One region of the Brevibacillus sp. YAE8 genome, then DNA from elsewhere that is predicted to be linked to it. Evidence: riboswitches for the same ligand, from Rfam matches in the RefSeq annotation. Region 1 holds a riboswitch; each other region holds the start of a gene.
The links. Region 1 has a riboswitch for S-adenosylmethionine ahead of AC27IT_RS14955 (2,3-diketo-5-methylthiopentyl-1-phosphate enolase). Riboswitches for the same ligand answer to the same signal wherever they lie in the genome.

Region 2: linked by a shared signal. The riboswitch ahead of metH (methionine synthase) and the one ahead of AC27IT_RS14955 (2,3-diketo-5-methylthiopentyl-1-phosphate enolase) in region 1 are both predicted to bind S-adenosylmethionine.
Region 3: linked by a shared signal. The riboswitch ahead of AC27IT_RS12370 (MetQ/NlpA family ABC transporter substrate-binding protein) and the one ahead of AC27IT_RS14955 (2,3-diketo-5-methylthiopentyl-1-phosphate enolase) in region 1 are both predicted to bind S-adenosylmethionine.
Region 4: linked by a shared signal. The riboswitch ahead of AC27IT_RS10695 (aminotransferase class I/II-fold pyridoxal phosphate-dependent enzyme) and the one ahead of AC27IT_RS14955 (2,3-diketo-5-methylthiopentyl-1-phosphate enolase) in region 1 are both predicted to bind S-adenosylmethionine.

The regions. Positions count from the first base shown of each region.
Region 1 is NZ_BAAIYG010000011.1:24,300-26,490, reverse strand. Features, by position in the region: gene AC27IT_RS14965 (anti-sigma factor) at 1-404, opposite strand, end outside; gene AC27IT_RS14960 (sigma-70 family RNA polymerase sigma factor) at 401-919, opposite strand; SAM riboswitch class I at 1,077-1,227, shown strand; gene AC27IT_RS14955 (2,3-diketo-5-methylthiopentyl-1-phosphate enolase) at 1,347-2,191, shown strand, end outside.
Region 2 is NZ_BAAIYG010000003.1:358,789-360,979, reverse strand. Features, by position in the region: gene AC27IT_RS07245 (hypothetical protein) at 1-180, opposite strand, end outside; gene AC27IT_RS07240 (hypothetical protein) at 394-672, shown strand; gene AC27IT_RS07235 (YjcZ family sporulation protein) at 669-776, opposite strand; SAM riboswitch class I at 987-1,088, shown strand; gene metH (methionine synthase) at 1,205-2,191, shown strand, end outside.
Region 3 is NZ_BAAIYG010000007.1:47,798-49,988, forward strand. Features, by position in the region: gene AC27IT_RS12365 (hypothetical protein) at 233-583, opposite strand; SAM riboswitch class I at 803-905, shown strand; gene AC27IT_RS12370 (MetQ/NlpA family ABC transporter substrate-binding protein) at 1,028-1,861, shown strand; gene AC27IT_RS12375 (methionine ABC transporter ATP-binding protein) at 1,902-2,191, shown strand, end outside.
Region 4 is NZ_BAAIYG010000005.1:230,833-233,023, forward strand. Features, by position in the region: gene AC27IT_RS10695 (aminotransferase class I/II-fold pyridoxal phosphate-dependent enzyme) at 1-882, opposite strand, end outside; SAM riboswitch class I at 978-1,103, opposite strand; gene AC27IT_RS10700 (pyridoxamine 5'-phosphate oxidase family protein) at 1,193-1,648, opposite strand; gene AC27IT_RS10705 (DUF5665 domain-containing protein) at 1,824-2,132, shown strand; gene AC27IT_RS10710 (hypothetical protein) at 2,139-2,191, opposite strand, start outside.

The sequences.
Region 1 (2,191 bases):
CCGCTGCTGCCCACGCTCACGCCAGGCTGGGTAAAATTGACCATGTCCCGTGCCACCCGGAACAAATCGTCATGCATCAGCCTTCCCACCCAGCCGTTTACGAACAGCAAGAGCACACCCGCGAGGCAAGGAATCGCGAAGGCATAGAAGGAGGTCGTCAGCCTGTTTTTCCACTTTCCCCGGCGGACGATCGCCCGCTGTCTTGCTTCCGAAAGCCCTGGCGCAACCTCCTGCTTGCCGTCTGTCCCTTGTTCTTCCCCGAGCAATAGCCGTTCCAGCCGCTTCCCGTACTCTTCGTCGTCCGCCAGTTCCTCGCCCAGCCGTTTCGCTTCCTCGCCCGTCAAATCCCCTCTCAGGTAAGCAAGCAGTTTTTGCTCGCGGTCATCCCCGTTTTGGTTCGTCATAGCCCTTCCTCCTTCCACAGTTGCCGCATCTTTTGCCGTCCCCGAAACAGGGAGCGCTTAACATCCGCCAGTTCGATTCCCAGCACCTCCGCCATTTCCGCGTAGGAAAACTGCATCGCCGACAGCAAAATCACCTGTCGCTGCTTTTCCGGCAGCCGCTCCAAACAGGCGGATGCCGCCTCCCACAACTCCTGGTTCACGAGCTGGTCAGCGGGATCGACGGCGGAAGCATCCAGTCGTTCCGGCACGCTCCCGACGTAATCGACTGGCCGCCGCTTCTGTTTGCGATGCCAGTCCACGAAGGCGTGGTAGGCCACCTTGAACAGCCACGGCCGCACTTTTTCCCCGCGATAGTCATCCAGGGAGGCATACGCGCGAAAAAAAGTCTCCTGCGTCAAGTCTTCCGCCTGCCTCCGATCGCGTGTGAGCCGGAAAAGATAGCGGTATATATCGTTTACGTGCAACTGGTACACGTCCTCCAAGCCTACTTTCCCAATGCCTCCACACCCTTTCATCCGATACCACGCACGCTGAGTAAAAAAGTTTCACTTGCTGCCTCCTTTTCCCTGTGAGCAGATGCACATTCTCGGAAAAACAAAGATTGACTAGCGGAACGAGAAGGCATATCATGGGTGTATCGCACACGGATAGATGACGTGTGAACCACATAAACTCTTATCGCGAGCTGGCTGAGGGACTGGCCCTATGATGCCCGGCAACCGGCGCTATTTTTTTGCGTTCGACAAAAATAGCGAAACGGTGCTAATTCCAACGGATAAGAGTCGGAGCTGTTTGTTCCGGCTACTGACCCGAGAGATGAGAGGAGACGAGACGTTTTCATAGTCGACAACCGCCTCCCCGCTCAAGTGGGGAGGCTTTTTTGCATGATTACATGTTTCGAAACGACCACGACAGCTTTTGAAGCTGCCAAGGAGGACTAGCATGAGTGAGCAACGCATCCTCGTCACCTATTTGACACAAGCCAAAGACTTGAACAAAAAAGCCGCTGCCATCGCAGTCGGCATGACGGTCGGCTCCTGGACGGACTTGCCCGCTACCAAGCAAGCGGAGCTGGCGCCGTACCTAGGCGAAGCCGTCAGCGCCACTCCGCTGGAAACATTGGAAAACGGGGATGTGCGCGGGCTGATTACCGTCAGCTACCCGACCCGCAACTTCACCAGCGACATTCCTTCGCTCTTGACCGGAATTTTCGGAAAGCTCTCGATGGACGGAAAAATCAAGCTGGTCGACATCGCTTTTCCCGACTCGTTCCTCCAGGCTTTTCCCGGACCGAAGTTCGGCATAGACGGACTGCGCGGACGACTGGACGCCCAAAACCGTCCGCTCCTGATGAGCATTTTCAAATCTTGCCTCGGCCTGCCGTTCGACGATCTGAAAACGCAATTTAAAGCACAGGCGCAGGGCGGCGTCGATTTGGTCAAAGATGACGAAATTTTCTTCGCGGACGACCGCGCACCGTTTTTGGAGCGCATCCAGGCGTTCAAACAGATCGCCCTGGAGACCGAAGCCGAGACAGGCAAGCCTGTCCTCTACGCCGCCAACCTGACCGGGCCGATCAACGAGCTGAACGAAAAGGCAAAACGCGCGGTCGAAGCGGGCGCCGACTGCCTGCTGTTCAACGTGCTGGCCTTCGGCTTCGATGCCCTGCACCGCCTGGCAGCCGATCCGGATGTCAACGTCCCGATCATGGCGCACCCGGCGCTCGCAGGCGCGTACTATCCGTCGCCTGACTACGGCATCGCCACGCCGCTTCTGCTCGGCACCTT
Region 2 (2,191 bases), on a different contig from region 1:
GTTGTCCCTGCGGCCCCCTTCCGACAGGTTGATATGGGACAAAAAGTAGCGCAAATAATGTTCTCCTGTTTCGGTATGCTTTACGATGGAGTAGCTTTCAAATTCGGAGCTTTCCAGTTCTTTTATCGTTTCTATACAGGACAGAAATTCGTCCTTTTCACGCGCGAGCAGAGCGTCCATTGTCGATCGTTCCTTTCATCGGTTTGGGTAGCCTCATGATAGCAAAAGCGTTTCGCTCTGACAATGAAGGCAGAGCGGTCAAGTGCCATCCTGTTGAAAAAAGTTAACTAACGATGCTTCTCACAAAAAGCCCGTAGCTGGATCAATGGCGGCGAGAAGGCAACGGTCGCGCCTGCGGCAGCAGAAAAAGTCGCGCAAGCCTTTTGGAAAACGATGGTGGGGGAAGAAGCCGACGTTTACGAGCGCCAGGCGACAGAGGTTTATGCGGATGAGCATTGGCGCAACGGAACGTGGATGAACGTCAGCGACCAGCGGATGGAAAACGGCAAGCCTGTCCCGTATGACGTCCTGACCGTCCAGGTGGACAAGCGTGAGCGCGTCGCCTTTTACGGCAGGCGGTCTGGCTGCGATCGCACTGTCCATGACATGAAAAAAGAGGCTATCCCTTCAAGCCAAGGCAAGGGGGATAGCCTCTTCCTGTCATTTACTTAGCAGTCGTCGTTCGAACACCCGACAATGACCAGCAGGATAAACAGTACGAGCACCAATGCGAAGCTGTCTCCAAAGATGCCGTGTCCGCAGTAAGATGTACTCACGTTTGTTCCCCCTCCTTTCCGTTATGCTACAGTCTATACACGAACGCACAGATTGGCGTGGGCGAATGCCCGGTATGCGCAAAAATGGGCGCAGAAGAGCGGGAAGAGTGTAAAGAATAGACAAATTCTCAATTGACGAAGACTTTTCGCGGTGTTAAGATACTTTCAAACATCAAACCTGAAAGCAAAAAATGAATAGCATAGTAACAACTCTTATCAAGAGAGGCAGAGGGACTGGCCTGATGAAGCCTCGGCAACCGGTTAAAATCCGGTGCCAATTCCAGCAAAGCTACGTGCTTTGAAAGATGAGAGGATGGTTCAGGCGCAAGTGTATCCGCGGACAAATCCTCTTCTTTCAAAGAAGAGGATTTTTTGATGCAAAAAACGGCTGAGAATAAACCGACGCAAGGGAGAAAAGGAGCACGTCAATGAAACCCACTTTTCGCGAACAGCTTTCCCGGAAAATTCTGATTCTGGACGGTGCGATGGGCACCATGCTGCAGCAGGCGAACCTGACCGCCGATGATTTTGGCGGCGAAGCGTACGACGGCTGCAACGAGCTGCTGAATTTGACCAGGCCCGATGTGATTCGCTCCATCCATGAAAAATATTTGGAAGCGGGAGCGGACATCGTGGAGACCAATACATTCGGGGCGACTTCGGTCGTGTTGGCCGAATACGATGTCGCGGACAAGGACCTGGAAATCAATATCGCCGCTGCCCGTCTGGCGAAGGAAGCAGTCGATGCCTACTCCACAGCCGAATGGCCGCGCTACGTGGCGGGGGCGATGGGGCCGACGACGAAAACGCTGGCACTGACAGGCGGCGTCACTTTCGAGGAACTGGTGGAGTCGTACTACCGCCAGGCAAAAGGGTTGATTATCGGCGGGGTGGACGTCCTGTTGCTGGAGACGTCGCAGGATACGCTGAACGTCAAGGCAGGCGGGATCGGCATTCGCCAGGCGTTTGAAGAACTGAACGTAGAACTGCCGGTGATGCTGTCCGGAACGATCGAGCCGATGGGTACGACTTTGGCGGGGCAAAACATTGAAGCGTTCTACATCTCGCTTGAGCACCTGAAGCCCGTGACGATCGGCCTGAACTGTGCGACAGGGCCGGAATTTATGCGCGACCATCTGCGCACGTTGTCCGGCTTGGCCCAATGTGGGGTAAGCTGCTATCCAAACGCCGGGCTGCCGGACGAAAACGGGCACTACCACGAGACGCCGCAAGGACTTGCTGCGAAAATGCGCGCTTTTGCCGAGCAAGGCTGGCTGAACGTGGCAGGCGGCTGCTGCGGAACGACGCCTGACCACATCCGGGCAATGGCGGAGGCGCTCAAAGACTGCAAGCCGCGCCAGGCAACAGAGCAGGCGGTCAGTGCCGTATCCGGCATCGAGGTCGTCTACGTCGAG
Region 3 (2,191 bases), on a different contig from region 1:
AAACCCCCTACTGTTTCCCTCGTTCGGTGATTTTATTCATCAACCACCCCCTTTGCAAAGCGTTGAGAAGCTGAAAAAGAAAAAAGAAAAGCACCCTTGAATAGAACGATACATTCTAAACAAGAGCACTTTTCTTCGTAAACAAAGAGAAGCGACACCCGTTTCACACCATTTTCACGGTCTTCCCTTGAGATAAATCAAAAGGGAAAATCCGAACGAATGGGGCAAGTATTTAATTTTCCGAGCCGCTCACAATCACATTCGTGATCGCCCACTGCGTAGGCGCATCATAGTCTCTTAGCACAGCTTCCAGCTTCAGACCCATCTCTTCTTCCAGCCGTTCTTTCAGTTTCCTCTTATAAAGAAGAGACATGCGAAAATCGACTTCGAGCTTCAGGGCCGGGGCTTCGCCTTCAAGCGCGGCAGAGCGCGGTGAACGGCGATGCTTGGCGTGGAAGGTAATCAACTGATTCTCAATGGTCACTCTCAGCAAAGTCGTTCCAAATCCGAACAACTCTTTCGCTATCTCATTATAAATGGCAGACAGCTTTTTTCTCGTTTCATTCGTGTCTGTTAAACTCATGACATCACCCGCGAGAGCTGTTATCGGATTCGTTGCTCCCATTATACATATGATTTCTGGCTAGAGCAAGCAAACATTCGTATTTAGATCATTTTTACATTTTTCAGTCAAAAATTCGTTCGGAAAAACAATTGACAGGTCGAAATCGGCAAGCTATAATCCAACTAACCTAATATGAATTGTAGGCAATTTGCTTTGACCGAATTTCATAAGCCACTTCTCTTATAAAGAGAGGTCGAGGGACTGGCCCTATGACACCTCGGCAACCTATCCCACCGATATGGTGCCAAATCCAGCGGAAATCAATTCCGACAGATAAGAGAGGCATTGACCACTGTGAATGTTGCATGCGCAGTTACAAGCCTCTTCTTAGCGGAAGAGGCTTTTTGTTTTCCCGGTTACTATTTTCAAGATATACAAACACCAAAGAAAAGGGGAATTTTCATGAAAAAGACAGGCTTATTTCTCACTTCGCTTCTGCTAGCTGCTTCTCTCGTTACGGCGTGCGGCGGCAAACAGGAAGCGGCTCCCGCAAACGGTGGAGCTGCTGCTGAACAGCAAACCAAAATCAAGGTCGGCGTGACAGGCGGCCCTCACGAAGAAATTTTCAACAAAGTAAAAGAAGTCGCCAAAGGCCAAGGAATCGACGTGGAGCTGGTCGTGTTCAACGACTATGTGCAACCGAACCAGGCTCTCGATAAAGGCAATCTCGATATGAACAGCTTCCAGACCATCCCGTTCCTGGCCAAGTTCAATCAGGACCACAAAACCAAAATCGTCGAGATCGGCAAAGGCGTAACCTTCCCGATGGGGCTCTACTCCACCAAGCATAAAAAAGTAGAGGACATCCCGGAAGGCGGCGTGGTCGGCATCCAAAACGACCCGACGAACCGCGCCCGCGCTCTGTTGCTCTACCAGGCTGCCGGACTTATCAAGCTCAAAGACGGCGTGAAAGACAACGCGACTCCGCTGGACATCGTGGAAAATCCGAAAAAACTGCAATTCAAGGAGCTGGAGGCAGCGTTTTTGGCTCGCTCGCTCGGCAACGTGGAAGTCGCTTCGATCAACACCAACTTCGCCATGGAAGCAGGCTATTCGCCGAAAAAAGACGCGATCTTCTCGGAAACGTCTGATTCTCCTTACGTCAACATCATCGCCGTCAGAGAAGCAGACAAAGACAACCCGACCTACAAAAAGCTCGTGGACATCTACCGCTCGGAAGAAGTGAAGAAGTTTATCGACGAACACTTTGAAGGAGCCGTGCTGCCGTCCTGGTAAAAACATGCCGGGAACAACCGACAACAAGGAGACACTCGTGATGATACAGCTAACTGATATTCATAAAACGTACAAGGTAGGAGCCAGGCAGGTCGAAGCCTTGAAGGGCGTATCTCTGAACGTGGAAAAAGGGCAAATCTACGGCGTGATCGGCTTTAGCGGAGCGGGGAAAAGTACCCTGCTCCGCACGATCAACCTGTTGGAAAAGCCGACGAGCGGCTCCGTAGTCGTCAACGGGCAAAATCTGCTTGAGCTGAAGGAAAAAGAGCTGCGCCAGGCGCGCAAAAAGATCGGCATTATTTTTCAGCACTTCAATCTGCTTTCCTCCTA
Region 4 (2,191 bases), on a different contig from region 1:
GCTATAACCGCTTGCCTGGCTCGCCTGGATGGCATGCCCGGGGTGTTCTTGCAGCCCTGGGTAAAACACTTCGGCGACAGCCGGATGCTCCTGCAGCTTTTTTGCAACCGCGAGCGCGTTTGTCTGATGTCTTTCCATGCGCAGCGCCAATGTCTTCATTCCGCGTACCAACAGCCAGCTATCTTGTGGACCCAATACCGCTCCGATGGAATTATGCAAAAACCGGATTTTTTCCGACAACTCCTCGCCTTTTGTCACGATCAGTCCGGCCAGTACATCGTTGTGGCCACCCAAGTACTTCGTCGCACTGTGCAACACGATATCTGCGCCAAGCTCCAGCGGGCGTTGACAATAAGGGGTCATGAACGTGTTGTCGACTATCGTCAAAAGTCCATGCTGCTTTGCCAGCCCGGCGATTTGGCGAAGATCGGTAATCTGCATGAGCGGATTCGTCGGCGTCTCGACGAAGATCGCCTTTGTCTCGGCTCGCAGCGCGTTTTGCACCGCTTCCAGGTCGCGCAAGTCTACGTACGTAAAAGACAGGCCGTAGCGGGAAAGCACCTGCTCAAACAAGCGATACGTCCCTCCGTACAAATCGAGCGACACAATGAGATGATCTCCCTGGGAAAACAGCCCCATGACCGTATGAACCGCCGCCATTCCCGATGCGCAGGCAAAGCCCGCATCGCCCGATTCTGCCTCGGCGATGGCTTCTTCCAAAACCGTGCGGGTCGGATTGGCCGTGCGTGTATAGTCAAAGCCTGTGCTCTGCCCCAATGCCGGGTGGCGATATGCGGTGGCATAGTAGACAGGAAAGCTGACCGCCCCTGTTTTTTCATCTCTGCCTACGCCTGCTTGAATCAATTTTGTTTCCAGTCTCATACGTAACTCTCTCCCTCCAATGATGTACGAGGGGCATGAAAAAAGCCCCCTTTCCTCTGAAAGAAGGCTTTGTTTACGTCACCGTAAGCAAGACCTTCTCATCTTTCAGAGTTAAAAAACTCTGCAGGAATTAGCACCATTATCTCCCCGCATGAACGAACATGCAGGTGATTGGTTGCCGGGCATCATCGGGCCAGTCCCTCCGCCTCTCTGGATAAGAAGTTTTGCTATTCAATTTGAATGACCTAATACTAAAGGATACGGCGGTTTTTTGTCAACAGGATTTTCCACTGTTGTGCGGCCGTCTTGACTAGGCGTTTTTCAGCGCAGTCATGACCTGGTTGTCCAGCTTCGCAGCCGCGTTTTTGTCGTACGTCTTTTCGTATTGCGGTTCTACGGAAATGCGCGAGCCGTAAAACATGACGTCTCGGACGGAGTCAATCGCGATCTCCACCAGCGCCAGCTTCAGCGGAACGCCCTCCAGCCGCTCGGCTTTCACTGCGGCGCGTCCGTTGATCGCAAAAGAGGAGCCTGCCCCGATCAGATGCAGGACGACCTGCGGCTCTTTGGCAATATTGGCGAGTATGCGCGAGCGGTTATCCACGGCAAAGCGGATGAGTCCGCTGTTCACCGCCAATGTCCAGGACAAGGAGCTGAGCGATGGCGCTCCTGTCTCGTGATCGACGGTGCCGAGCGTCACAAATCGCTCTTTTTGCAGGAGCGCGAACAGTTCTTCCGACAAGGTTTGGGATACGGTTTCAGCCATTCGGATGCCTCCTCGTAAACGGTAGTACGTCTATTGTACCCCTCGCATCTGCCATTAGGCAAACGTTTCCTCCCCGCCTTGATTCTGCCTGTTTTTTTCCCTACACTGGTAAAAAACAAAGCCGTACCGGATAAGGAGGTTGGAAAAAGTGGCACCTACGCCTACAGACCGGCTTATGCACAAAATCGACCAGGTCCTCCACGAGCTGCAGGAAGTGAGGAAATTGAACGAGCGCATGGACAAAATCGCCATGTTTTTGGAGGATATCCGGCTCGCAGACGTGATCCAAAACTACACAGCCCCGCGCAAGCTGCTCTGGATCAATTTCCTCGCAGGGCTTGCCCGGGGTCTTGGCTTGACGATTGGAACAGCGATCGTGCTGGCGCTGCTCGGCTCGCTTTTGACGCAGTTTCTCTCGATCCCTATCCTCGGCGATTACATCCGCGAGCTGGTCGAGTATGTTCAGACTTACAAGCAGCCGTAAACGAGACTACTTGCCGCTTCTTTTGCCGCGGTCGTCGTCATCGTCGTCGTCGCGGTCAT